Regions from separate parts of the Bacillus sp. JJ1122 genome, predicted to be linked through region 2. Evidence: riboswitches for the same ligand, from Rfam matches in the RefSeq annotation. Region 2 holds a riboswitch; each other region holds the start of a gene.
The links. A riboswitch is a leader RNA that binds a small molecule or an ion and turns the genes downstream of it on or off. The one in region 2 is predicted to bind S-adenosylmethionine.
Positions count from the first base shown of each region.

Region 1: linked by a shared signal. The riboswitch ahead of V7201_RS21355 (BMP family protein) and the one ahead of V7201_RS19380 (LLM class flavin-dependent oxidoreductase) in region 2 are both predicted to bind S-adenosylmethionine.
Region 3: linked by a shared signal. The riboswitch ahead of V7201_RS21840 (methionine biosynthesis PLP-dependent protein) and the one ahead of V7201_RS19380 (LLM class flavin-dependent oxidoreductase) in region 2 are both predicted to bind S-adenosylmethionine.
Region 4: linked by a shared signal. The riboswitch ahead of V7201_RS00650 (methionine ABC transporter ATP-binding protein) and the one ahead of V7201_RS19380 (LLM class flavin-dependent oxidoreductase) in region 2 are both predicted to bind S-adenosylmethionine.

Region 1 is NZ_JBALQL010000043.1:42,349-49,741, forward strand. It holds gene V7201_RS21345 (ABC transporter permease) at 1-708, opposite strand, end outside; gene V7201_RS21350 (ABC transporter ATP-binding protein) at 674-2,212, opposite strand; gene V7201_RS21355 (BMP family protein) at 2,341-3,360, opposite strand; SAM riboswitch class I at 3,555-3,664, opposite strand; gene V7201_RS21360 (MBL fold metallo-hydrolase) at 3,835-4,653, opposite strand; gene V7201_RS21365 (patatin-like phospholipase family protein) at 4,913-5,788, shown strand; gene V7201_RS21370 (CBO0543 family protein) at 6,229-6,684, opposite strand; gene V7201_RS21375 (CBO0543 family protein) at 6,915-7,393, shown strand, end outside.
Region 2 is NZ_JBALQL010000036.1:3,120-10,512, reverse strand. It holds partial or broken gene V7201_RS19380 (LLM class flavin-dependent oxidoreductase) at 120-1,169, opposite strand; SAM riboswitch class I at 1,309-1,412, opposite strand; gene V7201_RS19375 (LL-diaminopimelate aminotransferase) at 1,502-2,677, opposite strand; gene V7201_RS19370 (SRPBCC family protein) at 2,960-3,400, shown strand; gene V7201_RS19365 (GNAT family N-acetyltransferase) at 3,508-3,999, opposite strand; gene clpP (ATP-dependent Clp endopeptidase proteolytic subunit ClpP) at 4,204-4,782, opposite strand; gene V7201_RS19355 (sigma-70 family RNA polymerase sigma factor) at 4,804-5,496, opposite strand; gene V7201_RS19350 (DMT family transporter) at 5,754-6,662, opposite strand; gene V7201_RS19345 (hypothetical protein) at 6,810-7,091, opposite strand; gene V7201_RS19340 (NUDIX hydrolase) at 7,377-7,393, opposite strand, start outside.
Region 3 is NZ_JBALQL010000045.1:53,690-61,082, forward strand. It holds gene metH (methionine synthase) at 1-1,231, opposite strand, end outside; gene V7201_RS21830 (bifunctional homocysteine S-methyltransferase/methylenetetrahydrofolate reductase) at 1,212-3,074, opposite strand; gene metC (cystathionine beta-lyase) at 3,071-4,255, opposite strand; gene V7201_RS21840 (methionine biosynthesis PLP-dependent protein) at 4,252-5,364, opposite strand; SAM riboswitch class I at 5,451-5,560, opposite strand; gene V7201_RS21845 (M4 family metallopeptidase) at 6,406-7,393, opposite strand, start outside.
Region 4 is NZ_JBALQL010000001.1:134,327-141,719, forward strand. It holds gene V7201_RS00645 (O-acetylhomoserine aminocarboxypropyltransferase/cysteine synthase family protein) at 1-1,190, shown strand, start outside; SAM riboswitch class I at 1,309-1,422, shown strand; gene V7201_RS00650 (methionine ABC transporter ATP-binding protein) at 1,616-2,641, shown strand; gene V7201_RS00655 (methionine ABC transporter permease) at 2,634-3,302, shown strand; gene V7201_RS00660 (MetQ/NlpA family ABC transporter substrate-binding protein) at 3,317-4,150, shown strand; gene V7201_RS00665 (carboxymuconolactone decarboxylase family protein) at 4,399-4,761, shown strand; gene V7201_RS00670 (hypothetical protein) at 5,036-5,188, shown strand; gene sufC (Fe-S cluster assembly ATPase SufC) at 5,757-6,542, shown strand; gene sufD (Fe-S cluster assembly protein SufD) at 6,561-7,393, shown strand, end outside.

The DNA.
Region 1 (7,393 bases), on a different contig from region 2:
TCCACCATATTCAGCGAAGAAAGGGTTATGGCCGAGCATACGCACCTCATACCCCGCGGAAGTGTATTTAAGGATAAAATATAGGATGCCTGCGCAAACAATCGCCAGTATAAAACCAAAGTGAAGGCTCATGCCAGGAAACAGCTTTGGAAGCCATGCCGACTGGTCAATCATTGGTGTCTGTGCAAGAGCGGCTGAGCCGGTTTTATCCTGGAATGGTCCTGCTACAAGATAGCCGGCAAACAGAACAGCCACATAGTTCAATAGCAGCGTCGAAATCAGCAGCTGCACCTTGAACTTCGCTTCCATCCACGCTGCGAGCAGTGCCCACATCCCGCCTGCCAAAACTCCAGCAAGTAAGGCCAAGACAATTTTTACAATACCGGGAGCAGGTAAATACAGTGCGGTCAAAGCCGCCGCAATTGCGCCTAACACCATCTGTCCCTCGGCCCCCATGTTGAAGACGCCAGCACGGAAGGCGAGTGCAAGACCGACGCCTATCAAGATAATCGGAGTCGCACGTGCGAAGGTCGCCGTCACAAAATAAAAACTCCCGAACGCGCCATTCCACATTACTTTATAGGTATCCAGTACTGATTCACCAATCATACTGATTGCCATCGCACCGGTGAGGATCCCAATCAATACGGCAATCAGCGGCTGTGCTAATCCTCTAAACGACTGTTGCAGTTTTCTCTGAAGCTTCATTCTCTTTTCCCCCTGCCATAAGCACGCTCAGCTTTTCTTCTGTTGCATCCTTCCGGTCAAGCACACTCACAATCTTGCCCTCATACATGACTGCTATCCGGTCAGATAATGCTAAAATCTCTGATAATTCGGAGGAGACAAGGAGGATGCCATCCCCTTTATTTCGCTTGGCTAAAATCGCTTCATGGATATATTCCATGGCACCGATATCCACACCGCGCGTCGGCTCGGCAGCAATCAGGAAGTCTGTATCAAAACCGAGCTCTCGGGCAACGATTAACTTCTGCAAATTCCCTCCCGATAGATTCCCTGCTTTTTCATCCATCGACGAAGTCTTGATTTCAAACCGAGAAATCCATTCACTGACATAGCTGCGGAATGCCTTTTTGTTTAAAATAGAACGCTTCTTGAACTTTTTTTGCTTGTAATAACCCATTAGGCCAGTGTCTACAATCGTGGCTTCCTTTGCGGCCCCCCACAAATATCGGTCCTCGGGGATGTGCGAGAGCCCCGCATCACGTCTAAAGGCAACCGTTTTGCCTGTTACATCCCTTCCATCTAATAGAATCAATCCCTGATCAACTTTTCTTAATCCGGAAATCGCCTGGATAAACTCGGACTGTCCATTGCCAGAAACTCCGGCAATTCCAAGTACTTCTCCTCTATGTAAGGTGAGGGTGACATTGTCAAGCACTGGTTTTGAATCATTTTTCCCGATGGTTAACCCTTTCACTTCAAGGAGAGCATCCCCTTCTACCTTTGATCGGTCGGCAAGTTTCTTGAGTTCCCTTCCTACCATCAGCTGTGCCAGCTCATCTACGGTGGTTTCCGTTTTTTGCACCTGCCCTGCTACCCGTCCATTCCTAAGAACGGTAATCTTATCCGCAACAGTCATGACTTCGCGGAGCTTATGGGTAATCAGGATGATGCTTTTTCCCTGGCTCGCAAGGAAACGAATGGTAGTTAGAAGTTCTTCCACCTCTAAAGGAGTCAGAACGGCGGTAGGCTCATCGAGAATGATGATGTCGGCCCCCTGATAAAGAACCTTTAATATTTCGATCCTTTGCTGTTCGCCTACTGAGCATTCTTCCGCTTTACGTGATGGAGTTACGGCAATTCTATGTTTTTCCGCCAGCTGCCGGACTGACTCAGCCGCTCTATTCCTGTTAAAAAACCCAAGGCTACCCGGCTCGCGTCCGATGACGATATTCTCTGCAACCGTGAAATCAGGGTAGAGCATAAAATGCTGATGTACCATCCCGATACCATGCGCCATTCCGTCCTGAGGCCCGTTAATCTTTATATTTCTACCATCGAGTAGAATTTCTCCACTCGTCGGCTGCTCGAGACCAAACAGCATGCGCATCAAAGTGGTTTTACCAGCCCCATTTTCTCCAACAATCGCCAGCACTTCGCCCTTCTTCAGCCTGATGGATACTCCGTCGTTGGCAAGGAAATCACCATATTTCTTGGTCATCTGTTTCATTTCTAAGCGGTAGGTCATTGCCTTCCCTCCCCGGTACAAATGGAAACCGACTACAAACGCAGCCGGTTTCATGTTTAGTTTTAGTGAAGCATGGGGACGCTTCTCCTGCTTCCTGTTTTGGAAGCCGGAAAACCGTCCATCTGCTTTTAGTTGTTTAATGGATTTTTAATTTCTCTTTTACCTGAAATGATTTCTTCGTGAAGAGCTTTGACCTTTTCGATTACTTCTTGGCCGATAAAGGCATTCAAAGGTGTTTTGCTTTCATGTGTTACATAAGTCAGGCCAACACCCTTATCCTTCAGTCCATATTCAACAGTTCCAGCCTTAAAGGATCCCTCTGCGAAAGCTTTTACCGTTTCAAAAGCTGCTGCGTCAGTTCCCTTCAGCTGAGAAAGCACGACATGCTCTGGATCGACGTCTGTTCGGTCAACGTCCTGACCTGCAGTGTAGAAGCCTTTTTCTTTCGCTGCTTCAAACACACCAAGGTCTCCGACAGCAGCTGCACCAGCAATGAAGTCTGCTCCTCTTGAAGCCTGAAGGAATGCAAGCTCCTTCGCTTTCGCCGGGTCCGTAAAGCTTCCGACATAGTTCACCAGGAATTCTGCATGAGGATTTGTTTCCTTTAATCCTTCTTCAAAAGCTACTGTCCATTTTTTCAATAGCGGGATGTCCATTGCTGCAACCATTCCGACTTTATCCGTTTTCGTTGAAAGACCAGCCGCTGCACCAAGCAGGTATGCTGCCTCATACTCACGGAAGTTGACGCTTTGTACGTTTGGCAGGTCAACCACTGTATCGATAATCGCAAACTTGCGGTCCGGGTTCTCAGCCGCCACCTTCTTCAACGCATCCTCTGATTCGAAGGATGAAGTAATGATCAAGTCATAGTTTTCTGCAACCGCAACACGAAGGTTTTCCTCAATTGCAGAGTGGTCAGTTGATTCAATTGTTTTTACTTCGATCCCAAATTCTTTAGCTGCTTTTTTCGCGCCTTCATCCATTTGCTGGAAGAAAGGGTTGACTCCGATTTTTTCAGGTAAAACAAGAGCGATTCTCTTTTTATTCTCTTTGCCTTCCGAATCACCTTTCCCAGATGACTCCTCCGCTCCACATCCTGTTACGAGTAAAACCGATAATAATGCAAACAACGCCAAAAACTTTTTCATGATGTACCCCCTAGATTATTGTTCGTCAATTACAAATATATTGTTACTAGATTACTTGATTATAATTATAAAAACAACTAAAAACGTACAATAATTTAAATTAATTAGTTATCGTTCGTCTTTTTGTTAGTTTCTCTCTCAAATAAAAAACCTCTTCCACATAAAAAAGGAAGAGGTAAAAAATTCAGCACTCTTCCTCATCTACCAGAACAAAATTGTTCTGCAGGATTTGGCACCATTCTATTTTAAAAATAGCGGTTGCCGGGCGTCATAGGGCCAGTCCCTCTGCCTCTCTTGATAAGGAATTTATATGTAATTATTTTTCAACTTTAGTAACATACAGATATAATAAACTTAAAATTCATTATAAACAAATATTTTCAAATAGCAAGATAAATAATATAAAAACTGTGTTACCCTCTTTTAAAACAATACGTCACTTTTAAAAGAATTAGATATAAATTTATTGATTGATTAATCGTATTCCTTTTCCTTCAATATCGATGTGACAATATGAAGTGAATTCCACTCCCCACCCGACAACTTATAAATTGGGTATTTTTTCGGAAAGAGCTTTTCGCAGATTACCTCTGCTTGATTTCCTTCTTTGTGTAAGATTAATACTTGCTGCTGTATGGACAATAAATAATCAAGTTTCCGTATTAGGGCTTCTCTGCCATTTTCAACAAACCCTGCATGATTACAAAAAACATCCTGGAAATCATACATCATTACCTTTTCTAATGATTGAATAATTTGCGGGATACTTTCCTCTGCTAATGCGACTTTTGTTTTCTCGCTTACAAATAAATCCCCTGTAAACAATTGACCTGTTTCCCGGTTTAAAAACGCTTTATGATCATGGGCATGTCCAGGGGTATCGATCACATCCCAGCCCGCATTTCTGGATGAGAATGTTTTGGGCATTGCTTGAGCATGAAATGGCTTTCTTCTTCCCCAAAACAGCTGACGGTATATTGGATAATCCGCCTTCTGTCCACAATACTCAATTGATTTTTCATCTAAAAAAATGGGAAGATTCCTGGTTTTCTCAATATAGGCCGCGCAGCCTGTATGGTCTTCATGAAAATGGGTGATCATGACTTGATCAAAATCCGCTACATCAATAAATGATTCAAAAAATGTATGTAAGGATTGTGCGCCCGTATCAATTAAAACTCCATCAACTAAATAACTGTATACATTTAAGGAAACACTTTGGAATCTAACTTGTCCATTTACATAGGAAACACCATTTTTCTCGCCTAAAGTTGATTTTTTCTTTAAAAGCATTCCCTTCACTCCCCTTCTAATACACCAAAATATACCATACTTAATCTGATTCTTGTTAGAAATTTATTGGTGTTGAATTTCCATGAAATTTTTATGCATGATTAAAATAGCGGCCCATTATATCTTGTTGAGTTTTTGTTTTCCCAGCTTCTTCTTGAGCATTCTTCTCCCTTTGGTCATCCATGTGTGATAGACTATTCTTTATTCAATCTATTCGTATACAAATAATGGAGATTTTGTTTTTTTGGGGGGATTGAGCATGTATAAAAGTGGTCTAGTTCTAGAAGGCGGTGGCATGCGCGGAGTCTATACTGCCGGTGTTTTGGATTATTTTTTGGAAAAAGAATTATTCTTTCCGTATATTATAGGCGTGTCGGCTGGTGCGTGCCAGGGATCGTCCTACGTATCGAGGCAGCATGGACGTAATCGACAGGTTACCATCGATTATGTGAGACATCCCGAATACATTTCCTACCGTAACCTGTTCCTGAAAAAGGAATTGTTCGGAATGGATTTTATTTTTGACAGGCTTCCTAATGAGCTTGTTCCCTTTGACTTTACCACCTTTAATAGCTCAACAGACAAGTTCCTCATTGGAACAACGGATTGCATGACAGGAGAACCAGTTTACTTTGACAAGAATGACTATCAGGAGGATGTTCTCAAGCTGATCAGAGCCTCCAGCACCCTTCCTTTTATGGCTCCAGCAATTGAATTCCAAGGGAGGACGCTGATGGACGGTGGGATTGCTGACCCGATTCCTATCAGGAAAGCACTAAGTGATAAAGTTGAAAAAAATGTGATTGTCTTAACCAAACCAAAAGGATACAGGAAAAAGAAGTCCTCCTTCTCATGGGTGCCAAGATATGCTTTTAAGCACTATCCTGGTTTGGTTTCAGCTTTAACCACCCGGTATCAACTTTACAACGAGACTCTCGACTTTATCGAGGAGCTAGAAGAAAAGGAAGAGCTTCTGGTCATAAGGCCATCAATTAGCATGAATATCGGCAGGGCAGAACGCAATCCAGTCAAACTCACTCATCTGTACGAGCTCGGCTATAATGATGCTATTAATGGTTATGAACGAATCGCGGAGTGGCTGAAAAATAATGATCGATTAATTCATACCCTATAATACTAAAAGAAGCAGCAATTTATTGTGGCGAGTTCTGTTACCACTCACAAATTTAATATATGTCCGGCAAATAGACCATCGAAATGTAATTAAATTTGTTGGTCTATTTTTTTATGTAGAGGCGAGAAGATTTTGCCAAAAATCTTATTTTTTGTTATAGAATTTTCATATCATTTTGCATACTAATAGATACTTATATAAGCATGCAAATTACGGTACATTTTAACCCGCAACATTGCTAAAAATTATTAGAAGGATTTTGTTTTTGTAATATGGTCATCTTAAATTTAAGCAACCCTATAGTTTAAGTACATTTGTTCACAAACTTTAGTTTATTACGGAATGCTGCCCCTTTAGCTCAATAAGAAATTCAACAAAAAAGGTGGCTAATTCTTCCTGGATCAACGCACCCGTTAGTTCAAGTAGAAATTGCTTCTTTATTACTGAGTTTCTCTTCTATCAGCCGTGTATTCTAATACGAAATAAAGGATGTACATTGAAATAAAGTAAACCACTGCCGAATAGATTATATTCCATTCACCATAATGTAAAACTCTAATATAAATTGCATACAATTCAAGTAATACAAGAATGCATGTCCATCCCAAGATATATATAAATTTCTTAATTGCATTAGATTTTTGGGGAAAATAATTGAAAATAATTAGCAGTACAGCAATTTCACCAAGGGCTACAGATAGGTATAACCATTCTATTTGTTCTTTATCGAAATACCAGTAAAGTTTATACTTTAAATCAAGATATAAATCAGTTACAAAATTCATTAACAATCCAAACTGTATTGTAGCTAGTAACTCGTGCCTAGTTCTTTTTCTGGGCATTTTTAGGGCAATTAAAAGAACTAATATAACTGTCGCGATAAATAGCTTAACCAAGGGGAACACCTCGTTTTTAAAAAAACAACTATTTCAACCTTATTATTCTTTTTTATTCGATGAATTACTCTTCTTAAACTACCCTTCTCCGGTAGTTGAACAAAAAAAGCCTTACTTCTTTCCTGAAGTAAAGCCCCAGTTTGTTAAAGTGTTGTTACTTAACTAATCTTCGAATTTCCTAAGTATAACCACCTTCATTAGAGATAACCTATCTTAAGGAGGTGCTAGATATGGGTCGAAAATTTGAAATAAACCTTATAAAATTGCTTTACTTTTTTGGTATTAGTTCCTTTATTTACATAATTAAAAAACCACTTGCCAAGGACTGGCTCCTTGTCTTCTTTATAAAAAGTTATTATGCATCATTGGTCGATAAACTGGTTGTAAATAAAGGTTTTGTTAAATACCCCACCAGATTTCCAAAACAAGTTAAAACAAGTGTGGTGTTTGATTACATTTTATTTCCAATTACATGTGTCCTTTATAATCAACAGACCAAGGATTCTGGCATCCTTCAGTGCCTTTTAAAAGTTCTGTATTTCAGTGTGCCAATGACTATTACTGAGCTATGGCTAGAAAAAAATACACAGCTTGTTAAATATAAAAAGGGGTGGAATTGTAAAACCACTTTTTATTCACTTTCTTTTTCCTTTTTATTGGTCAGATTTTCAATGACTGTTATAAGACATCTCTTCAATAATAAATACGA
Region 2 (7,393 bases):
TACAATCAACAGTGGTCATAAACAACATTTGGCACTAACAGAGCCTTTCTAAAAAAGAGAGCTCAACTCAAAAACGAAATGCTTTTACATTCAGACAGATACAATAAATCTAGATTTTATCAAACTGTCAATCGTTCTCTTTTCTCTTCGACGAGGGGCATGACATCTTTCGCGAAACGCTCCATTTCCTCTAACTGAGGTGAGAATTGGAGAAGAAGCAATCCTAGTCCAGCCTCTTCATACTGTAAAATTCGTTCTGCAATCTGCTCTGGTGTGCCCACCAAGTTTGGTCGCAAACCACGATTGGAAACGGAATAATCCTGAAGCTGGATCTGTTGTTCGAGCTGAGATTTGCTCGTGAAATCCTTAAATCCTGCGTAGGCGCTCGATTCCTTCACATATGTGATTCGCTCCAATTCACCCAGCGCTTCTTCCTCGGTATCCCGGCAAATGACATAGGCCGCCATTCCGAACTCTGACAGTTCTGCATTCCCCGTAGCAGCTCTGCGAATTTTCATATCGGTAATTTTCCGCTGAATTTCCTCAACCGTACCTCCATGCATCACATAAGCATCGCATTTCTCAACAATCGTCTGTTTTCCCTTCTCGCTTTCTCCGCCCGCGTACTAAAATCGGATTGGGACGCTGAACCGGTTTTGGAAATAGCTGTGTATCTTTCAGTTGATAAAATTTTCCCTCATACGAAAAACTGTATCCGCTCCAAAGTCCCTTTAAAACATCGATGAATTCCGTGGTCCTTTCATATCTCTCATCATGCTCGGTGAAAATACCTCCGTACTGGCGTGCTTCTTCTTCCCACCAGGCAGAAACGACATTCAGAGTGAAACGTCCGTTGCTAATCTGGTCTATATTTGCGGCCATCTTTGCAGTGATAGCCGGATTGTGAAAGCCAGGACGGACAGCAGCCATAATTTCTTTTTTTCCGTAACAGAAGCAAGTGCGGCAGCTGTTGTCCAGGCTTCAAGTGAATCATGCTCGGGTCCTTTAATATCATTTAAGTACAGCTCAGCGATTAATGATGTAGAATAACCCAATTGCTCTGCTGATTTGATCACCGTCTTAGCATATTCAAAAGTCGGTGGCATCTTTTCGTCTTCAACATTCCTTAACCATCCGCCAAAAATTGGCAGCCAAAATCCATACTTCATTCCTAATCTCTCCTATGCTCATTTAATCTCGACTTTACCAACCTGTTAAGTTGGTATTATTTTAAAAAGATAGAGACTTAACAAAGTCTCTCAAAAACAAAAGCTCCCTTCACTAAGAAGAGAGCTGTTAAAAACTCTCTCCTTATCTTTCGAACAAAAAGTTCGCAGGAATTGGCACAGTGTTCTAATGAACCTGTTGCCGAGGTTTCGCAGGGCCTTTCCCTCCACCTCTCTTGATAAGAAGACAATATGTATTAAATTTTAGTTCAATAAAGTGATAATATTCTAAATTTAAATAAAAGTCAATTCGTATACCGAAATATTTTACAATATTATAAGGAGTGCTCAAGCATAAACCGGTTCACACGCTCTGCTGCTTCTGTCAGTCTCTCCGGAGGCTGTACCATCGCGATACGAACATAGCCCTCGCCTTGTTTGCCGAAAGCGTCACCAGGGACGACTGCAATTCCTTCCTGTTCAATCAATTCGAAAGCAAAATCACGGGATTTCCATCCGGCAGGTATTTTCGCCCAGACAAACATCGTTGCTGGGGAATTAGCGACCTGCCACCCGCTATTTCTTAATCCGGAAACTAAGGCATCCCTACGAGCTTCATATTGCCTTACCTGGTCCTGCAGAAACGAATAATCAGAAGTCAAGGCAGCAACTGCTGCCATCTGGATCGGATAAAAGATCCCATAGTCGATATGTGATTTAAAAGAAGCCAAGATATCAATGACTTGTGGATTGCCTACCACATAGCCAATTCGGCAGCCTGCCATATTAAACGTTTTCGAGAGCGAATTGAACTCTACACCCACTTCCTTAGCACCAGGCACTGACATGAAACTGATTTGCGGGTTTCCATCATAGATAAGCTCAGAATATGCAAAATCATGCACAACCAGGATATTATGCAGCTTGGCAAACTGGATAACCTCTTCGAAAAAGCTATGGTCAGCAAGCGCAGTAACAGGATTTCCCGGGTAGCTTAAAACCATCATTTTCGTCTTATGTAAAACGTTTTCTGGAATTTCATTAAGTTTAGGGAGAAATTTATTCTCTTCAAGCAGTGGCATTGGATGGATGAGCCCGCCAGCAATCGTTACACTAGCTTCATAGATTGGGTACCCGGGATCCGGCACAAGTACATAATCACCTGGATCAATGATCGCTGTGGCAAGATGAGCAAGTCCATCCTGAGAACCCATAAGCTGCAGGACTTCATTTTTATCATCCAGTTCAACACCATAACGCTGCTGATAAAAATACTTAACTGCCTCATTGAATTCACTGATCCCTTTCAATGTATACCCGTATCTTCCAGGATCCTTCGAATATTCAACCAGGGTATCAACTACAAATGAGGGTGGCGGGAAATCCGGGCTCCCGATGCTAAGATCGATCACATCTTTCCCTTTCAAAACAGCAGCCTGCTTTCGATCTACCACCTCCTGAAAGATGCTGGAAGTCATTTTTCTAATTTTTTCTGATCCGTAGAGATTCATGGACATTCCCCTTTACTGTGAATTTGCGTCATGTTGCTGTTCTTTGAGAATTCTAATTTTTTAAAATATAAATTCGATTATAACAGTCTCACATTTACAGTTCCAGAATCTTTTTTTATTCTTCTGAATTTTTGACTTAATAAAGTCCTCTGCCCATGCCACTCTTTTAATAGGTTTTCAAAAAGGCATGCGATGATCATCTTATTGCAATGGTAGGTTCCAAGCTTATATTAATGGTAAAATGAAAAAAATGTTAAATATTTAGAAGGAGTGAAAATAATTATGGATACTCAAATTACTACAAAAATGAAAATTTCAAAGCCCGCTCATGAGGTATATGAAGCATTTGTAAACCCTGTAAAGATGGCTAATTTCTGGTTTTCATCCGGAACAGGAAGAATGGAACCAGGAAAGACGATAATCTGGAGGTATGATGAATACAATGCAGAAGGTTCCGTCCATGTGTTGGAGGTCGAAGAAAATAAGAAAATCGTGTTTTCATGGGGAGCAGAAAATCAAGAAACAATTGTTACAATCACACTGAAAGAGATGGACGATACGAGTACCATTGTTGAAGTGATCGAATCTGGTTTGATAGCAGATGATCCTGAAATAGTAAATAAAATGATCCAGCAAAAAGAAGGTTGGGTCTATATGCTAACTTGTTTAAAAGGATATTTGGAAAATGGCATGAGTAATTTAAGAGCATCATTGGTGCATTAAGAAGGAAAATGACTAGGGTATTACTTCTTGGCAATACAAAGAGAAAATAATACCCTTTTTGTGACACCTTTTTGCGTTACGATAACAAATCAAAATCAATTGACTTTCTAAATAAATGTTTCATAGGATACTGCATATTCCTTAAAACCATTTCTCGCGTATAATTTTTTCGCATGATCATTCCATGAATAGGCATGTAATTTAATTCTATTAATCCCTTTATCTTTCATCCAATTTACCGTCTCGTCTAATAGTCTTTGTCCCAGACCATGTCCTCTAGCGGCATCCTCCAAAAATAGTTCATCAAAAAGACCCATCCTGCCTGTTCCATTATCTGCTGCTTCATTTTCTTCAAAAATTCTGCCTAAGGCATATCCAACGGGTGTTCCTTCTAATTCTGCAATTAAGATTAGCGTATCGTCATTTCTACTATTAAATGTTTCATATGCATTCTGTTTTATTGTATTAATAACGCTTTCATAATTATCGTATGTACATTCGTTTGAATGGTTATTTCGATTGAAGTTGCTTAATTTAACTGCATACTCGATAAAAATATCTCTGTCACTATCTACGGCTTGCCTGATCTCTACTTTCATTCACTTTCCTCCGTTTTAAGCTAGTTCGTTACTTCTCAGGATTTTCCTATACAATGATTTCCCAAATTATGTTTTATTAAGATCTCTAGTATGACACTCATCCTGATGGCTACAATTCCATTTTAATGGATTTAGAGATTAAATGTAAAAAAATGAGCCGTTGAACAGCTCATTTTTTTACAGGGATGCTATACGACTCAGCAACTATTTCGAGATGATTTTATCAATAATCCCGTATTCAAGGGCTTCCTGTGCACTCATGAAATAATCACGGTCCGTGTCTTTCGCAATTTTTTCAATGTGCTGCCCTGTTCGATCAGAGATGATGGAGTTTATATGCTCACGAAGCTTGAGAATTCTCCGTGCCGAGATTTCGATTTCTGTGGCCTGCCCCCTAGCTCCGCCAAGCGGCTGATGAATCATGATTTCACTGTTTGGCAGGGCGTATCGCTTTCCCTTTGTACCTGCGAGCAAAAGCATCGCTCCAAATGAGGCTGCCATTCCAATGCAAATCGTACTGATATCAGGCTTGATATATTCCATCGTATCAAAGATGGCGAATCCAGCTGAAGTTGAACCTCCAGGACTGTTGATATAAATCGAAATATCCTTTTCAGGATTATCCGCTTCAAGGAATAACAGCTGAGCGATGACACTGTTCGCTACCTGATCATTAATTTCATCACCAAGCATGATGATGCGGTCTTTTAAAAGTCGAGAATAAATGTCGTAAGACCTTTCTCCCCTGTTTGACTGCTCGATAACATATGGAATTGTACCCATGATATTTCCTCCCTTTTCTGATTAGGCTGCCATTTTGAAAGAAGAGAGAGCAGAACTTGAATGCATGACCATAGCCATTTTTGGAGCAGCAAAAAGAGATGGGATTTCACGTATATTTTCTAACAGGACCTCAGGATCTTGTGCTTGAAGAGATTCGCTCAACAGGCTTGAAAGGAGCTTTTCTTCCCCTTCATCCTGTAACGAGTCCACATCACGAAGAGTTCCTTCTTTTTCAAGCCGTTTTCTCGCACGATGCAGCGATCCTTTAACTGCCATTTCAGTCATCCCCAGCAAACCTGCAATCTCCGCTGATTGAAATCGGAATGCTTCCTTAAGGATGAAAATAACTGACTGCTTAGGTGTCATTTTTTCCATTAACAGCTCAACCGTTTCTGCCGCGCTGTTCTGTTTGAAAGCAGCCTCTTGCCCTGAAAAATCTTCTGGAATCCCTGGTACCTCATGCTTCCGCTTTCTAATCGTGTCCACCCAGTGATGGTAAGCAATTTTTTTCAGCAAGGCAGAATTAATTTGGGATGATTCATAGTGCTTAATTGCCTTAATGATCGTTTCTTGAAACAGATCATCTCCATCCCAGCCATTTTGAGCCAGGAATTGACAATACTGCTGCAGGCGGGGATAAAACTGAGTTATCTCGCTGTTTCCCCTTGTCTCCTCCTGTATATCAACGGCCTCCAAACGCTTTTTGGTTTGCATTCTGTTCACTCCTTTAAACCTCTCTGATCCTTAAACGAATGAAGGGAGAGAAAAAGATACGCCCTGAAAAATTTTTTTCAAATAACAAGAAAAAGTTATAATCCTACTTCCTTTTCAAGCATTATATGAGAAAATACACAGATTTGATGTTATGTATAATTTTTACCTCATTCACATTGCTGAGCTGTTTATTAGATTGCCCGAACCACTTTACCACTCTAAAGCACTGGGGGTCTGACCCCCAGCGCGGTGGTGTGCTAAAGGACTTCTTTTTTCTTTTGTTCTTTGTCCAATGCTTCATCCTGATTTACCTTGGATTTTTTAAATGTCCAATTAACAAGGAAGATCCCTATAAAAATGAGTGTTCCTCCGGCGTAGACATACCAATTCACCACTTCATCAAGAAGCATCCAGCCTGTGAGGACACCGAAAAAAGGTGCAAGGAATAGAAATGCACTTGTCTTTCCAGGGTCTCCTTCGTTGATTAGGTAAAACCATATCGCAAATTGAACAATCGACGCCATAATGGCGAGCCATAAGATAATCGATACCGACATTAGATTAATAGACAGCTTGGGTGCTTCAATTGTTATTCCCATTATTAATAAAATGCTGCCGCCAAATAGCATCTGATAAGCCGTTAACACCCAGACATTAAATTGGCTGCCCCATTGTTTGATCAGTATCGTCGCAATCGACCAGGATACTGCTGCACCTAACCCAAGGAGCGTGCCAGAAGTCAGCTGCAGATGAAATCCCAATGTGACAAAAACGCCAATAAAGCCGATAATCGCACCTAGCCATTGCATGAATCTGTAACGTATTCCCAGAAACGCTGTACCCATAATGACAACAATCAGTGGATTGCTAAAAGTGAGAATGGAAGACTCTCCAGCGGTTATTGTTCGTAAGCTTAGAAAAATGCATCCCATTACACCAGTTGTTTGGAACATACCAATTATGAATACCTTTGCCCACTCAGTAAAATTTACTGGCAGCTGTTTTTTCCTGACCAGCACTGACATAATCAAACCAGCCAAAGTGAATCTTAAGCCGACCAGCAATAACGGGGATACATATGTTAAGCCGATTTTTCCCACGGTAAAAGAAGATCCCATAAGAAAGGTCGTTACTACAACAAGGACTCCAAAAAGTACTGGATGAATGGTCCTGTTAAAACTAGAATCTGACAATGTAAAATCCCCTCCCTAACTCGTTGTCAGTATCTCTCTATATTCTTCTTTTTGCAAAAGATATCCTTTATTAGGGAGAGATTCGGAAGCTAGATCATTAAAGACCGTGCTCATTCCCCTTTAGAATTCTTCATTTCGAAACGCTTTTATTTGAGTCTTTAAAGAGGCATACACTCCAACTGCTGCGTTTCCGTAGAAAAACCCCATGAATATACCTGCCCAAAGATTATTTGGATGAGCAATGAAAATGGAGATGATAAATCCTATTAGATTAGCCAGCGCCGGAACTAATGGTTTACGGATATGCATTAAGATTTTAAGAAGCTGAGTCGCTAAAATGATTACTGGCACCGCTACAACTGCATCCCAAAAATTTGTATGGATAATAGGAAATGCTTCCATTATTGCACCTCAACCTTGTTGTTATTTTACTAAGTGATGAGCCTTGAAGCACCATGATCTCTTATTGCATCGCTTCACTTATTTTATTATGTGCTTTTCTATGAAAAATCTTCTCTATTCATAAAAAAAGACATTCCCAAAAAGGAAATGCCTTTTAAAAAACATATGGATATTACATTAACCACTTAGAAGTATTCCAAACTGAAGAGGAAAAATGCAGGAAGCACGAGCCACGAATGAAATCCCGTACTACATGTTCCATCCATGAACACTATAATTCTAACTTTAATCGATCGCTTCCA
Region 3 (7,393 bases), on a different contig from region 2:
AATCAATGACCAGCGGAACTTTTACCTTTTTGACTACTTCGGGGATAAAATCCTCCATATCCTGAAGCTCATCTCTGTCAGGATCTGCAAGGCAAATATCGATGACATGCGCGCCATTCTTGACCTGTGCTCTGGCAATTTCCGCTGCTTCTTCGATTTTCCCTTCTGATATAAGGCGCTTAAATTTCCGTGAACCAATGACATTGGTTCTTTCACCGACCATGATTGGCCTTAAGGTTGGGTCGTCGTAAATGAATGGCTCTATACCAGAGACCATATGATTAGGATTTTCCTCTGTTTGGCGTGGCTGCCGTTCCTGCATTTTTTCGGAAATCGCTTTTATATGGGCAGGGGTCGTGCCGCAGCAGCCGCCTACAATATTAATCCATCCTTCTCCAGCAAAATCAGATAGCTTATGTGCGAGCGTTTCCGGTGTCTCATGATATTGTCCTTCTTCATCAGGCAATCCTGCATTCGGGTAGCAGCTGACGGCTGACGAAGAAAGGGCAGAAAGGGAGCGCAGGTGTTCCTGCATGAATTCCGGTCCTGTCGCGCAATTCAGTCCGATTGCAATTGGATTCATATGCTGTATCGATATATAAAAAGCCTCAATTGATTGGCCGGCAAGCGTTGTACCCATCGGTTCAATGGTTGCGGAAATCATGATGGGCAATTCTTTTCCACTTTGTTTGAATGCTCTCTGTATACCTGAATAGGCTGCTTTTACATTTAACAGGTCCTGGCTTGTTTCTAAGAGCAGCAAATCTACATTTCCATCGATCAAACCAAGTGCCTGTTCTTCGTAAGAGCTGGACATCTCAGCAAATGATGACCCACCTGTCACACTGAGTGTTTTCGTCGTGGGTCCCATTGAACCAGCTACAAATCTAGGTTTCGATAATGAGGATGCCTCGTCAGCTGCTTTCCTTGCGAGTAGTGCAGCAGCCTTATTGATTTCATAAGCTTTGTCACCTAATCCATATTCATCAAGTACAAGTCTTGTGGCTCCAAAAGTATTGGTCTCGACAATATCGGCGCCCGCTTCATAGTATTCCCGATGTATGTTTTCAATTACACCTGGGGCAGTAAGGTTAAGGATTTCATTACATCCATCAAATTCTTCTCCGCCAAAATCTTCAGGAGTGAGATTTGCCTGCTGGAGCATAGTGCCCATCGCGCCGTCCATGATCAGGATCTTTTTCTTCAGCTGTTCAGTTAACGTAGTTGACATTTTGTTTCCTCCTCAGTAGAAGGCTGCTGTATTCGTTGGCGTATTGTGATAGTTCAACGCTCATCTCATAGTTCATAAAAGGGGTGATTAAATAGATTCCGTTAAAAAGTTCTGCTGCAGCCTCGATCAGACCTTTTGTAATCGCAATGCCTTCCTTTTTTGACAGGAGAGGCTCATTATTAAATTTCGCCATTGTTTCAAGGATTTCCTGTGAAATCTTTATGCCTGGCACTTCATTGTGAAGGAATTCAGCATTCCTGCTGCTCGTAAGCGGCATCAGGCCAATATAAATTGGAACATCCAGATGCTTTGTTGCTTCGTAGGTTTCCAAAAGCAATTTCTCAGAGTAGACCGGTTGAGTAATGAAGTAATCTGCGCCACAATGGATTTTCTTCTCCATTCTTAGTACAGCTTTTTCCAATGAGCGGACATTTGGATTAAACGCAGCCCCGACCGAAAAAGCTCCTTTTTGACCAAGATCCTTACCTGAGTAAGAGAGCCCAGAATTAAACTGTTTGATCATCTCAATCAGTTCAAAGGAGGATAGATCAAATACTGATGAGGCACCCGGAAAGTCACCAACACGTGCAGGATCGCCTGTGATGGCAAGTACGTCATGCAGACCAAGTGTATGTAGACCCATCAGATGGGATTGAAGTCCAATAATGTTACGATCCCGGCAGGTCAAATGCACAAGCGGACGCAAGCCGATATTTTCCTTAACCAAGTGGGCAATGGCTGAATTCGAAATTCTTGGAGAAGCCAGCGAATTATCTGCGAGCGTCAAAGCATCTATGCCTGTTTCTTTTAAAGCCCTGGCCCCTTCAAAAAATCTTGTTGTATCCAGTTTGCGTGGTGAATCAAGCTCGACGATCACAGAGGGCCGTTCCTTCACTATTTGATGAAGTGGGGGAGCGGCTCTTAATATTTCAGTGGATTTAACTTCAACCCTTGCTGCTTTTACTACTACTCTTTTATCAGCAAGAGGCTGCAAACCTTTTAATTCCTCTGAAATAGCCCTGATATGTTCAGGGGTCGTACCGCAGCAGCCCCCGATTAGCCGAACACCTTGCTCGCGGAAGCTATGGGCTGACTTTCGGAAATATTCAGGGTTTCCCTCATAGTGAAACTGACCGTCAGTATAGGCTGGCAGGCCGGCGTTAGGATAAGCAGAAAGGTATGCCTTCTTTGGCAGCTCTACCTGCTCAAGGCTTGCAATCATATGATGAGGGCCGAGCCTGCAGTTCAGGCCAACTATGTCTGCACCTATGTCTTCTAAAGTATTGAAAACCTCCTGAAGAGGAGTCTGATCTTGCATGATGCCTATTTCCTGAAGTGAAACCTGGGCGATGATTGGAAGGTCTGTTTCTTTGCGGGCAATCGCCAGCACCGTTTCGATTTCTTCCATATCATAAAAAGTTTCAAGCAGGATCCCGTCGACGCCTTCGAGAAGCAGACAATAAAGCTGCTCTCTGAAGCTTCGTTTGATTTCCTCAATTGGAATGGCCGACGGTCTTATACCCCGGTTCCCGCCAATCGTACCCAAAACATACGCTTTTTTGTCTGCTGCCTGGCGGGCAAGCCTGACAGCCGCACTGTTGATTTCTTTTACTTGATCCTCGAGGCCATATCTTTCAAGTTTTATATAATTTGCTGCGTACGTATTTGTCTGAATCAGATTTGCACCTGCATCCATGTAAGCCTTATGAATACGAACAATGTCATCAGGATGAGAAACATTCAATTCTTCAATACAGGTACCTGCACCGTAAGAATAAAGAAGGGTGCCAATTGCTCCATCAGCTATTAAAATTTCATTTTCCAATACTTTCAGGAAACTCATCGGATACCCTCCTTGTAAGCTGATTGTTTATTTACTGATAATAATGCCTGCTCGATGTCCTTGATCAAGTCATCTGCATTTTCGAGTCCAACCGATAGCCGCAGCAAGCCCTCGCTGATTCCGCGTTTTTTTCGTTCTTCCTCTGGCATGGCTGCATGAGACATTTTAGCAGGGTAGGAGATGATGGATTCGACTGCTCCAAGGCTGACCGCAAATACTGGCAGGTTTAAATTTTCTATGAACCTTTTTAATTTCTCCGCGTTTTCAAGCTCTAAAGAGAGCACTGCACCTGGGCCTTCAGCCTGATTGCGTTGTACATGATACTGCGGATGCTCAGATAGACCAGGATAATACACGTTTTTGATAGAAGGTTCATTTTTCAAGAATTGAGCGATCTTAACCGCACTATCTTGTGATTGGTTCATCCTCACTGATAATGTTTTGATGCCTCTCATTACCAGCCAGGCATCCTGGACTCCCAGTATTGCTCCAAACGAGTTTTGCAGGGAATAAAGCTTATGTCCGAGATCTTCATTTTTAACAACAGCCAGACCGGCCACGGTATCACTGTGTCCTGATAAAAATTTCGTCGCGCTGTGGAGGACAAGGTCCGCTCCAAGCTCCAATGGTCTTTGTAAATAGGGAGTCATGAAGGTATTGTCGACAAACGTATATGCTCCATGCAACTTAGCTAACTTGCTAATTTCCTGAATGTCAGTTACCTTCAGCAAGGGATTAGATGGTGTTTCTACATATAGTAATCTAGTATTTGGCGTGATCGCCTTTTTGACTGCATCAAGATCTGTCATATCGACAAAAGTATGTTCAATGCCAAAACGATTGAGTACCTGTGTCACCATCCGATAGGATCCGCCATATACATCCTCCGTCACGACAATATGGTCGCCCTTTGAGAATAGAAGAAAGGCCGTCGATATGGCTGCCATACCAGAAGAAAAGGCAAAGCCTCGAGTTCCACCTTCGAGTTCGGCAATGATTTCTTCAAGTGCTTCTCTAGTGGGATTTAGACTCCTGCTGTAATCGTACTTTCCGAAATGGTCTACAGAATGCTGGTGAAAGGTGGAGGCATGCTGGATCGGCACGCTGACTCCTCCGGTAACTGGGTCTACTTTATGCTTATTATGAAGGAGTCTAGTATCAAAGGTGTAACAGTCGGTCATACTTTTGCCTCCTGTTCAGCTCTTTTAAAAGCATTTTCTAGATCAGCCAGTAAATCAACAGCATTCTCAATCCCCACCGAGAAGCGAAGCAGACGATCGCAAACTCCGATTTTTTCACGGATATCAGCTGGGATGTCTGCATGTGTCTGTGTAGCCGGGTAGGTGATAAAGCTTTCAACACCTCCAAGACTTTCTGCAAAGGTGATGGTTGATAAGCTCTGTAAAAACGGATTAACTATTGAAGAGGATTTCACTCTGAAAGAAATCATCCCGCCTCTGCCAGGGTAAAGGACATCAGTGACGGCATCATGTTCTTTTAAATAATCCACCAGTTGAATTGCATTTCGTTCATGACGCTCCATCCTTAATGACAAAGTCTTCATCCCGCGGATCAGCAGCCAGGAATCAAAGGGACTGAGCACAGCGCCGCCTCCATTATGATGAAGGAAAAGCGAATCACATAATTCCTGGCCTTTAGCAACGATCAATCCTGCCAATACATCGTTGTGACCTCCCAGATATTTAGTGGCACTATGGATAACGATATCTGCTCCCAGGGTAATCGGTTTTTGTAAGAGGGGAGTATAGAATGTATTATCGACTATCAATAACAGTCCATTTGCTTTTGCGATGTTTGCGATTGCCTTAATGTCAGCCTGCTCCATCAGAGGATTTGTCGGTGTCTCAACAAATAGAGCCTTCGTTTTTGGATTGATGGCTGAGGCGACTTCTTCCAAATCCGCCATATCGGCATATGTACAATGTAATCCCCACTTTTTGAATCCTTGCTCCAGAAGTCGATAGGTTCCGCCATATAAATCCTTAGATACGACCCACTCATCACCGTTCTGAAAGAGGGAAAGGATCGTCCAGATAGCAGCCATGCCTGAACTGCAGGCAAAACCGCGGTCACCTTCTTCAAGGTCTGCGATTGCTTTTTCAAGAATTTCCCTAGTAGGATTTCCTGTTCGGACATAGTCATATCCACTGGACTGGCCAATTCCTTCATGACGGTAGGCTGTCGTTAAATAAATAGGTGGATTGACTGCACCAGTCGCAGTCTCACTTCTGTTTCCAAGTTGAGCTAGTTTTGTCTCGATTTTCACCATTCATCTCACTCCTGATGTTCTTATTCTTTTAGATAAAATAAAAAAGCCTTCTATAAGAAGAAGACTTTAATGAATACGAGCCATTCTCCTTATCTGCCAAGTTATAAAAACTTGCTGGAATTAGCACCTTTTCAACAAACGTTGATGGTTGCTGAAGCTTCATAGGGCCAGAACCCTCTGCTTCTCTCGATAAGAAATAAATTTATTTAATTGTGAAATTTCTCTAAATATTATATCTTTTATTACCTAATGTCAATATTTAATTAAAGCGTTAAAGCGAAGGAGTGTAATAACAGTTCTCCCACCATTAAGATTCTTGAAAGGGAGGAGGGGAAATCCGCGAAAACTGGAATGACTAAGTAAAAATAAAATGATCGTCGGGTGTAAATACCTGCTAGTATCGTGGACTTGTAAACTTTAAGGTCTCTTTCTGATTTTATGATGAATAAAGATGATTGACACTCTGAAAATTCAAATGGGATGAAAACTGGTAACAAACAAGAGCCAATGGTGAACAGAAAATGCTGATAGGATGAAAACTTGTAACCAACAAGAGCGATTAGTGTCAGGAAATGGTATTAGGATGAAACTGGTCAAATTTTTTATGTGTCGGCTGGAAAAAATCGCGGGTATTTTCCAGTTTGCGGGATTTCGACAAAAATTTTCGGAATAGACTCATTTTCTTGCGGAATTCAAGGTAAAAGTTGCGGGATTTCGACAAATTTTCGCGGAATCTACAGATTCTAACGCCTAATTGGATCCACTCAAGAGTGTTTTGTCTCCGTAGAAGGCATCAAAAAGCATATTAAATCCCCTTGTGGTTGTAATTAGAGCGATTGGTGACATGAAAGTACGAACACGATGAAAAACTAGGTAACCAAAACAGAATATTAATAGGAAGTAAGTGCTCCTAAGATAAAAAAGGTTGTCATACCGTCCGAAAGAGTCATCGATCAACCAAACCTATAACTAGTAAAATAAAAAAACTGACTCAAAGAAGTTTCTCAACTTTTTGAGTCAGTCTCTCAAAATGAAACTCTATTAATTTACACCAACTGCATCAAATGCTTTCTTAACTGAAGTTACTTCAGCAGAAGAAGCACCATAAAGGTCTGTTGCAGCCTGTACAAGTCCAGCTCTTGCTTGGCTGAAGTTAGTTGAAGATGTGAAGTATACTGTGTTAGCACGGTAGAAAATTGCACCTAGCTTGTCCGTACCTACTCCAGTAACTGTTACTCCATAATGTGTTCCACCTTGACTTAGAAGGTAAGCAGCTTTGTTGATGATGCCGCTGTTTGTATGAACTCCACCATTATCGGATGTACCAGTATAACGCTTGGAATAGTGGTCAGGATCACCATATTTAGTTGGGTCACTCATTGAACGAAGAGCATCGCCAGCTGTATTAGGTGTATAGATGTCTTCACCAATCTCAAAATCTGGATTGTTATTTGTATGGAATTCAAGGATTGTACCAAAGATATCAGAAATTGATTCATTTAATGCGCCTGATTCGTTCTGGTAAACGAGATCAGAACTGAAATCTGTTACAGCGTGTGTCAATTCATGTGCTACAACATCAAGACCGCCTGAAAGCGGTACGAAAGTGGTTCCATCTCCATCACCATAAACCATTTGAGCGCCGTTCCAGAAAGCATTATTGTAATTTCTGCTGTAGTGTACAGAAGATTTTAAAGCTGCTCCTTTGTTGTCATAGGAATTGCGGTTAAACACATTCTTATAATAATCATATGTTTTGCCAGCGTAGTAGTGTGCATCAACGGCAGCACCATCATATTTTGCGTTAAGGTTGTTATCGGCATCCACCCATAAAGATCCAGGAGTTGTTTGACGATTTTTTGCATCATACGTGAATACACCGGAACCGCGTGTATTGTCCTGTAGATAATAAGCGCCATTAGAAAGTAAAGTATTCAGTGATTTAGTATCGCCTAGAACTCCGACTCCAGAACCGACTGTGTTCGAGCCTGTAAGAGAAGGATCCGTTTTGCCGGCAGTGTCGATCGCA
Region 4 (7,393 bases), on a different contig from region 2:
CAGGCCATGCGGCTGATCTTTTTGCACTTAAAGAGTCGGGCTATATCTATTCCAGGATCCATAACCCGACAGTAACGGCTCTCGAGGAAAAAGTTGCCTTGCTTGAGGGTGGCATCGGCGCGCTGGCAGTCTCCAGCGGAATGGCAGCAATTACAATGTCCATCTTGAATATTGCTCAGGCTGGGGATGAAATAGTGGCGGCTTCCAATCTCTATGGAGGAACTTATAATCTTTTTGCCGTCACTTTGCCCAAGTATGGGATTAAGGTTCATTTTGTCGATCCTGAGAACACTGAGAATTTCAGAAAAGCGATCACGCCGAAAACAAAGGCTGTTTTTGCTGAGACGATTGGAAACCCAAGCCTTCGGGTTTTAGATATTGCTGAAGTAGCGGACATTGCCCATGAGGCAGGAGTTCCACTGATCATTGACAATACGTTCGCCACTCCATATTTATGCCGGCCAATCGAGCATGGAGCAGATATTGTCGTCCACTCAGCTACAAAATGGCTTCTTGGAAATGGGACAGTTCTAGGAGGTATCATCGTTGACGGCGGAAATTTTGACTGGAAATCAGCTAAATTCCCTGGATTTAATGAGCCAGATTCTAGCTATCATGACTTGGTCTACAGCGAAGCAATCGGTGCTGCCGCTTTTATTGTAAAAGCACGAGTGCAGCTCCTTCGAGACTTGGGGCCATCAATCAGCGCTCAGAGTGCTTTCCAATTCAATCTCGGAATTGAAACCTTGCATGTCAGGATGAAGGAACATGTGGCGAATACCTTGAAGGTCGTCGAATTCCTTGAGTCACATCCAGCCGTCACCTGGGTTGCTTATCCGGGCCATGATGCCCATCCTGATAAAAAGCTTGCCGATCAATATCTTCCTAAGGGTGCCGGGGCAGTTGTCGTTTTCGGCATCGAAGGAGGAAGGGACGCTGGAGCCAAGCTGATCAATTCAGTCAAATTATGGTCGCATGTTGCCAACGTGGGAGATGCGAAAAGCCTGATTATCCATCCGGCAAGCACAACACATCAACAGCTTGATGCCGAAGGACTTAAGGCAGCCGGCGTACCCGAGGACTTGATCAGACTATCGGTCGGCATTGAAAACATTGACGATATCTTAGAAGATTTGGAGCAGGCGATCGAAAAAGCGACGGGTGTTCCATCTGCTGCAGCAAAAGTATAAAACGTATTTTCCAGTACATTCCATTTGATATTTGAGAATAATTTTATTGACACCCTTTTTTATTCCGTGATAAAATCACACTCGTAACTTAAAACCGATTAAAAAAATGAATAGCGTGCTCTTATCAAGAGAGGTGGAGGGAAGTGCCCTATGAAACCCGGCAACCGTCAATAAGCTTGCTTATTGAAATGGTGCCAATTCACTCAAAGCGTTTTGCTTTGGTAGATGAGAGAAAGGATACAGCCTACAATTATGCCTTTCTGCTCATTAGCAGAAAGGCTTTTATTATTTTACGAACATAATTGGTCTTTGGACCCTGTGAGTTGTTTGAATTAATTTACTCAGGGAATGGGAAACTAGACTGATAAAGCTGGACAATTTAACGGTTTTAAAAAAGATATTCGGTTGTAAAGAGGGTGAGTCGATTGATCACAATAAAAAAGGCGAAAAAGATTTATGCTTCGAAAAAGGGAGAAGTAAAAGCCGTCGATGATGTAAGTCTTGAAGTCAAAGAAGGCGAGATTTACGGGGTCATCGGATACAGCGGGGCCGGTAAAAGTACATTGATCCGCATGTTGAATGGTCTTGAAATCCCTACATCAGGTTCGGTTGTCGTTGCCGGCAGGGAAGTATCCAGGATAAAAGGGGCGCAACTCAGAAAAGCGCGTCAGGAAATAAGCATGATTTTTCAGCATTTCAATTTGCTCTGGTCAAGGACAGTGGCGGAAAATATTGCTTTCCCGCTCGAAATTGCCGGTGTTTCCAAATCGGAAAGAGACATACGGGTAAAAGAGCTCATTTCACTGGTTGGCCTTGACGGCAGGGGCGATGCTTATCCAGCCCAGCTGAGCGGCGGACAAAAACAACGGGTCGGAATTGCAAGGGCTCTTGCAAATAATCCAAAGGTGCTGCTAGGAGACGAAGCAACTTCAGCACTTGATCCGGAAACAACAGATCAAATACTGGATTTGCTTGTTGATATCAATAAAAGGCTGGGACTTACGATTGTCCTGATTACACACGAAATGCATGTGATTCGGAAAATTTGTCACAGAGTAGCTGTGATGGAAGGCGGAAAAATAGTCGAAACAGGCCCGGTGCTTGAAGTGTTTAAAAATCCGCAGCAGCCAATCACGAAAAGATTCGTCCAGCAGGTTACGGAACCGGAAGAGACAAAGGAAACAGTAGACCATTTGCTTTCACTCTATCCACATGGCCGTGTAGTCCAGTTGACGTTTGTAGGTGAGGGAGCAGAACAGCCGCTTATCACTAACTTGGTACGTGAGTTCCCGATCATGGTCAATATTTTGCAAGGGAAAATATCGCAGACGCAAAATGGTTCATACGGAACCCTCTTTATCCATTTAGATGGCGAAGAAAGTGATTTGCAGCGTGCCATTGAATTTATCGGGAAGCAGGAAGTTGGCGTGGAGGTGGTTTCGAATGGCTGAGAATTTCTTTCCTAATGTGAACTGGGATCGAATGTGGGAGGCAACTGGAGAGACACTATATATGAGCGCCATTTCTGTGGCTGCAACATTCATACTTGGAGCAATCCTTGGCTTGTTACTGTTTCTGACTTCGAAGGGTAATATCTGGGAGAATAAACCAGTTAATGTAGTCTTAAGCGCCTTCGTTAATATTTTCCGGTCAATTCCATTTATCATCTTAATCGTATTGCTGATTCCTTTTACAAAATTCATCCTGAATACCATGATTGGAGAAAATGCCGCATTGCCGGCATTGATCATCGGATCTGCACCATTCTACGCAAGGATGGTTGAAATCGGCTTACGTGAAATTGATAAAGGGGTAATCGAGGCAGCAAAATCGATGGGAGCGAAGACGACAACAATCATTTGGAAAGTTCTCCTCCCTGAATCAATGCCCGCGCTTGTTTCCGGTATTACAGTGACTGCCATAGCACTCGTAAGTTACACGGCGATGGCAGGGGTAATCGGAGCGGGAGGATTAGGAAACCTGGCGTATATGGAAGGTTTCCAGCGAAGCAGGAATGATGTCACTTTGATGGCAACGATTATTATTTTGGTCATTGTATTTTTGATTCAATTCATTGGCGATATCGTCACTAGAAAATTAGACAAAAGATAAGGGGAGATTTACACATGAAAAAATGGCTTATTGTATTCATAACATTAGCACTATCCGTTACGTTGGCTGCTTGCGGTACTTCTGATAACAAAACAGAAGGCGGCAAGGAAGAAAGCAAAAAGATCGTTGTCGGTGCGTCAAATGTGCCTCACGCAGAAATCCTTGAAGTAGCAAAACCGCTTTTAAAAGAAAAAGGCTACGAGCTTGAAATCAAAACATTCAACGATTATATCGTTCCTAACCAGGCTTTAGATTCAAAAGAACTTGATGCAAACTACTTCCAGCACATTCCTTACCTTGAAGCTCAAATGGCTGAGAATAACTATAAGTTTGAAGTAGCAGGCGGAATTCATATCGAACCTATCGGCGTATACTCTAAGAAGTACAAGAGTCTTGATGACCTTCCAAAGGGAGCTCACATTATTATGAGCAGCTCAGTTGCTGACCATGGACGTATTTTGACAATGCTTGAAAAAGAGGGCTTGATCACTCTTAAAGAAGGCGTTGAAAAAGTAAAAGCGACAACAGACGATATTGCAGAGAACCCTAAGAAGCTAAACTTTGACACAGAGTACGAAGCAGCCTTGCTTCCACAAATCTTTAACAATGGTGAAGGCGATGCAGTTCTAATCAACTCTAACTACGCGATCGATGCTGGATTGAATCCAATTAAAGATTCTATCGCAATTGAAGAAAGTGATTCACCTTATGTAAACGTCATTGCGGTCCGCAAAGGCGATAAAGACAAACCAGCGATCAAAGCTCTTGTCGAAGTCCTTCATTCAAAAGAAATCCAGGATTTCATTCTAGAAAAGTATAAAGGTGCTGTCGTACCGGTAAAAGAATAATGAATGTAGATAAAAGCAGGCGGCCAGCCTGCTTTTTATTTGTTTAGGAAATTATAAAATCCTTAAGGTGCGGATAAATCAAGCCGGATTTGCTTAATCCAGCTCCAGCGCCTAGCCCCTCGAGTCGCTTGTCTAGTAAGGCGCTTCCGCTTTTTATTTTAGCTGCCAAATGAAGCACTCAACGTTTGAATAACCCACTCCGAAATCTAACATACTAACCGAGAAAAAATAAGATAGGAGTGGATACGATGGAACATCATTACGAACCACGCAACTCTACAGAAGCTGCATTGCATGAATATAAACAAGGTCTTGGCGTTTTTACACAAAAAATGCCTGAGCTTGCGAAACACTATAATGCTTTTACAGAAGTTTGCTTTCAAGAGGGAACTCTTTCACAAAAAGAGAAGCAGTTGATCGCATTAGGGATCTCTCTTTATTCTCAGGATGAGTACTGCATTATCTATCATCTAAAAGGCTGCCTTGACCAGGGAGCGAGTGAAGAGCAAATTTTAGAGACAGTTGGTGTAACGGCGGCATTTGGCGGGGGTGCTGCAATGAGTCAGGCAGTCACTCTTGTACAGGAAGCAATGGCTGAACTAAATACTTAAAAACAATAAATCACAGTGATATCAACGAAAAAAAGTACGCGAATTTCAGGATAAGCTCTTAGCGGGAGGATTATTGAAGGATTGTAAGAATGAAAGAGCTCAGAACCTCATAAGCCTCCATATTCCATCACATCCAAATATTAACGGTTTTAATCGCTTTGATAGTGGTAAACAAAAGGTGATAACATTGCACTAACAAAAAAATCGCTGTCAAAGCGAAAAACCGAAGGGATGATTCAAAATTAGTACGCTAAAGCTGAACTACACAAGTGAAATGGAAAAAGCGATGCATGGAGCCCATGGAATTAGTTATGAGGTTTACAGCACGAACCATGATGCAAGGATGGAAGTTGAGAAGAAGCGTGAAAGAGACTATATCCAGAGCCAACGGATGGTCGCAGACCTTGAGCGAAGAGTCCACTCGTAAGATGGATTATATATAATAGAAATAAATGTTTTGGGACCAGTGTGATCATCGCACTGGTTTCTTTATTATTTGTGAAGTGCAGCTCTGCTTGCTAGTACATTTTTTTCTTTTGTACGGTAAAAATAAAATGATGTAGGTGGTTGAGCTTATTAAACACGTATGGAAAATGGTTCTGTTAGAATAAGGCTGAGTACAGTTGCGGTGAAATTGTCGCCTGTCAGCTTTGCTGACAGGCGACGGGGGAGTGGAAAGAAATAAAAAAGATAGCGTGGATTTTTGGCTCATTTTGTGAAGTTAACGCTTCACAAGCTTTTCAGCTGGCGCTGAAAAGCTGCCTCGTGGAGATGAAACGCTGCGAGCAAATGAATTTGCTCGGTCGTTTCATCTCCACGAGGCATGAGCCAAAAATCAAGAGATTTCTCCAAATTTCGAAGAATTTCTTTCTACTCTTAAAGAGTTGCTAACACTTTTCATTTGTTATAAGATTGTAATGAGAATAAAATGAGAATAGAGCTAAAGACCGCAATAGTCGGCTTAAAATCTTTTCTATATTGACGGAGGTATTATTATGGCAGGATCTGTATTATCAATTAAGGACCTTCATGTTGAGATTGAAGGTAAAGAGATATTAAAAGGTGTTAACCTTGAAGTTAAGGGTGGAGAAATTCACGCGATCATGGGACCGAATGGTACAGGTAAATCTACTTTATCTTCTTCCATCATGGGACACCCTAAATATGAAGTAACAAGCGGTTCAGTTACGCTTGATAACGAGAACGTTCTTGATATGGAAGTAGATGAAAGAGCACGCGCTGGTTTGTTCCTTGCTATGCAATACCCAAGTGAAATCAGTGGTGTTACAAATGCTGACTTCTTGCGTTCTGCACTAAACAGCCGTCTTGGTGAAGGAAATGAAATTTCATTAATGAAATTCATCCGCAAAATGGATAAGCAAATGGAATTCCTTGAAATGGATTTAGATATGGCACAGCGTTACCTTAATGAAGGTTTCTCAGGCGGAGAGAAGAAGCGTAACGAAATCCTTCAGTTAATGATGCTTGAACCAAAAATCGCGATTCTTGATGAAATCGACTCAGGTCTTGATATCGATGCATTGAAGGTTGTTTCTAAAGGAATCAACGAAATGCGCGGCGAAGATTTCGGCTGCTTGATCATCACTCACTACCAGCGTCTTCTTGACTATATCACTCCTGACTTTGTGCACGTTATGATGCAGGGCCGCATCGTTAAGTCTGGCGGACCTGAGCTTGCACAGCGCTTAGAAGCAGAAGGATATGACTGGATTAAAAAAGAACTAGGCATCGAAGACGAAACAGTTGGGCAAGAAGCGTAAGCGTTGGGGGGATTTATAATGACGACGGAAACGAAATGGCCTTTTGACCAGGAGTACATTACTTCCTTCTCAAAAGAAATGAGCGAACCGGCATGGCTGACAGAACTTCGCGTTCAATCTCTTGAAAAAGCTGAAGATCTTCCAATGCCAAAACCGGATAAAACAAAGATTGATAAATGGAATTTCACACAATTTGAAAAACTTCTTGTGAAGAGTGATGTTTTTTCATCCATCGAAGAACTTCCTGAAGAAGTAAAAGCGTTAGTTGACCAGGAAGCAAAGGATAACAGCCTGTATGTACAGCGCAATAATAAGCCTGCTTATCTTCAGCTTTCCAAAGAAATGCAGGAGCAAGGCGTAGTATTTACCGATATCTTTACAGCAGCTCGTGAATACAGCGATTTGTTGAAGAAATATTTCATGTCTGCTGTTAAGTCTGATGAAAATCGTTTGACAGCTCTTCATGCAGCATTTGTTAACGGCGGAGCATTCTTATATGTTCCTAAAAACGTTCAGATCAAGAACCCGATCCAGGCGATTTTCCTACATGATGATGCAGAAGCAAACCTGTTCAACCACGTTCTTGTTGTTGCTGAAGACAACAGTTCTGTAACATACGTTGAAAACTATATCTCAACTACTGGAAAAGTGAACGGCTTAGTTAACATTGTGACAGAAGCAATTGCTGGCCAAAACGCTAAAATCCAGTATGGCGCAGTTGATACTCTGGCTGCTGGACTTACAACTTATGTAAACCGCCGCGGAAAAGCAGGAAGAGATGCTCGCATCGAGTGGGCTCTTGGATTGATGAACGATGGCAACACAATCTCTGAAAACGTGACGAATCTTGT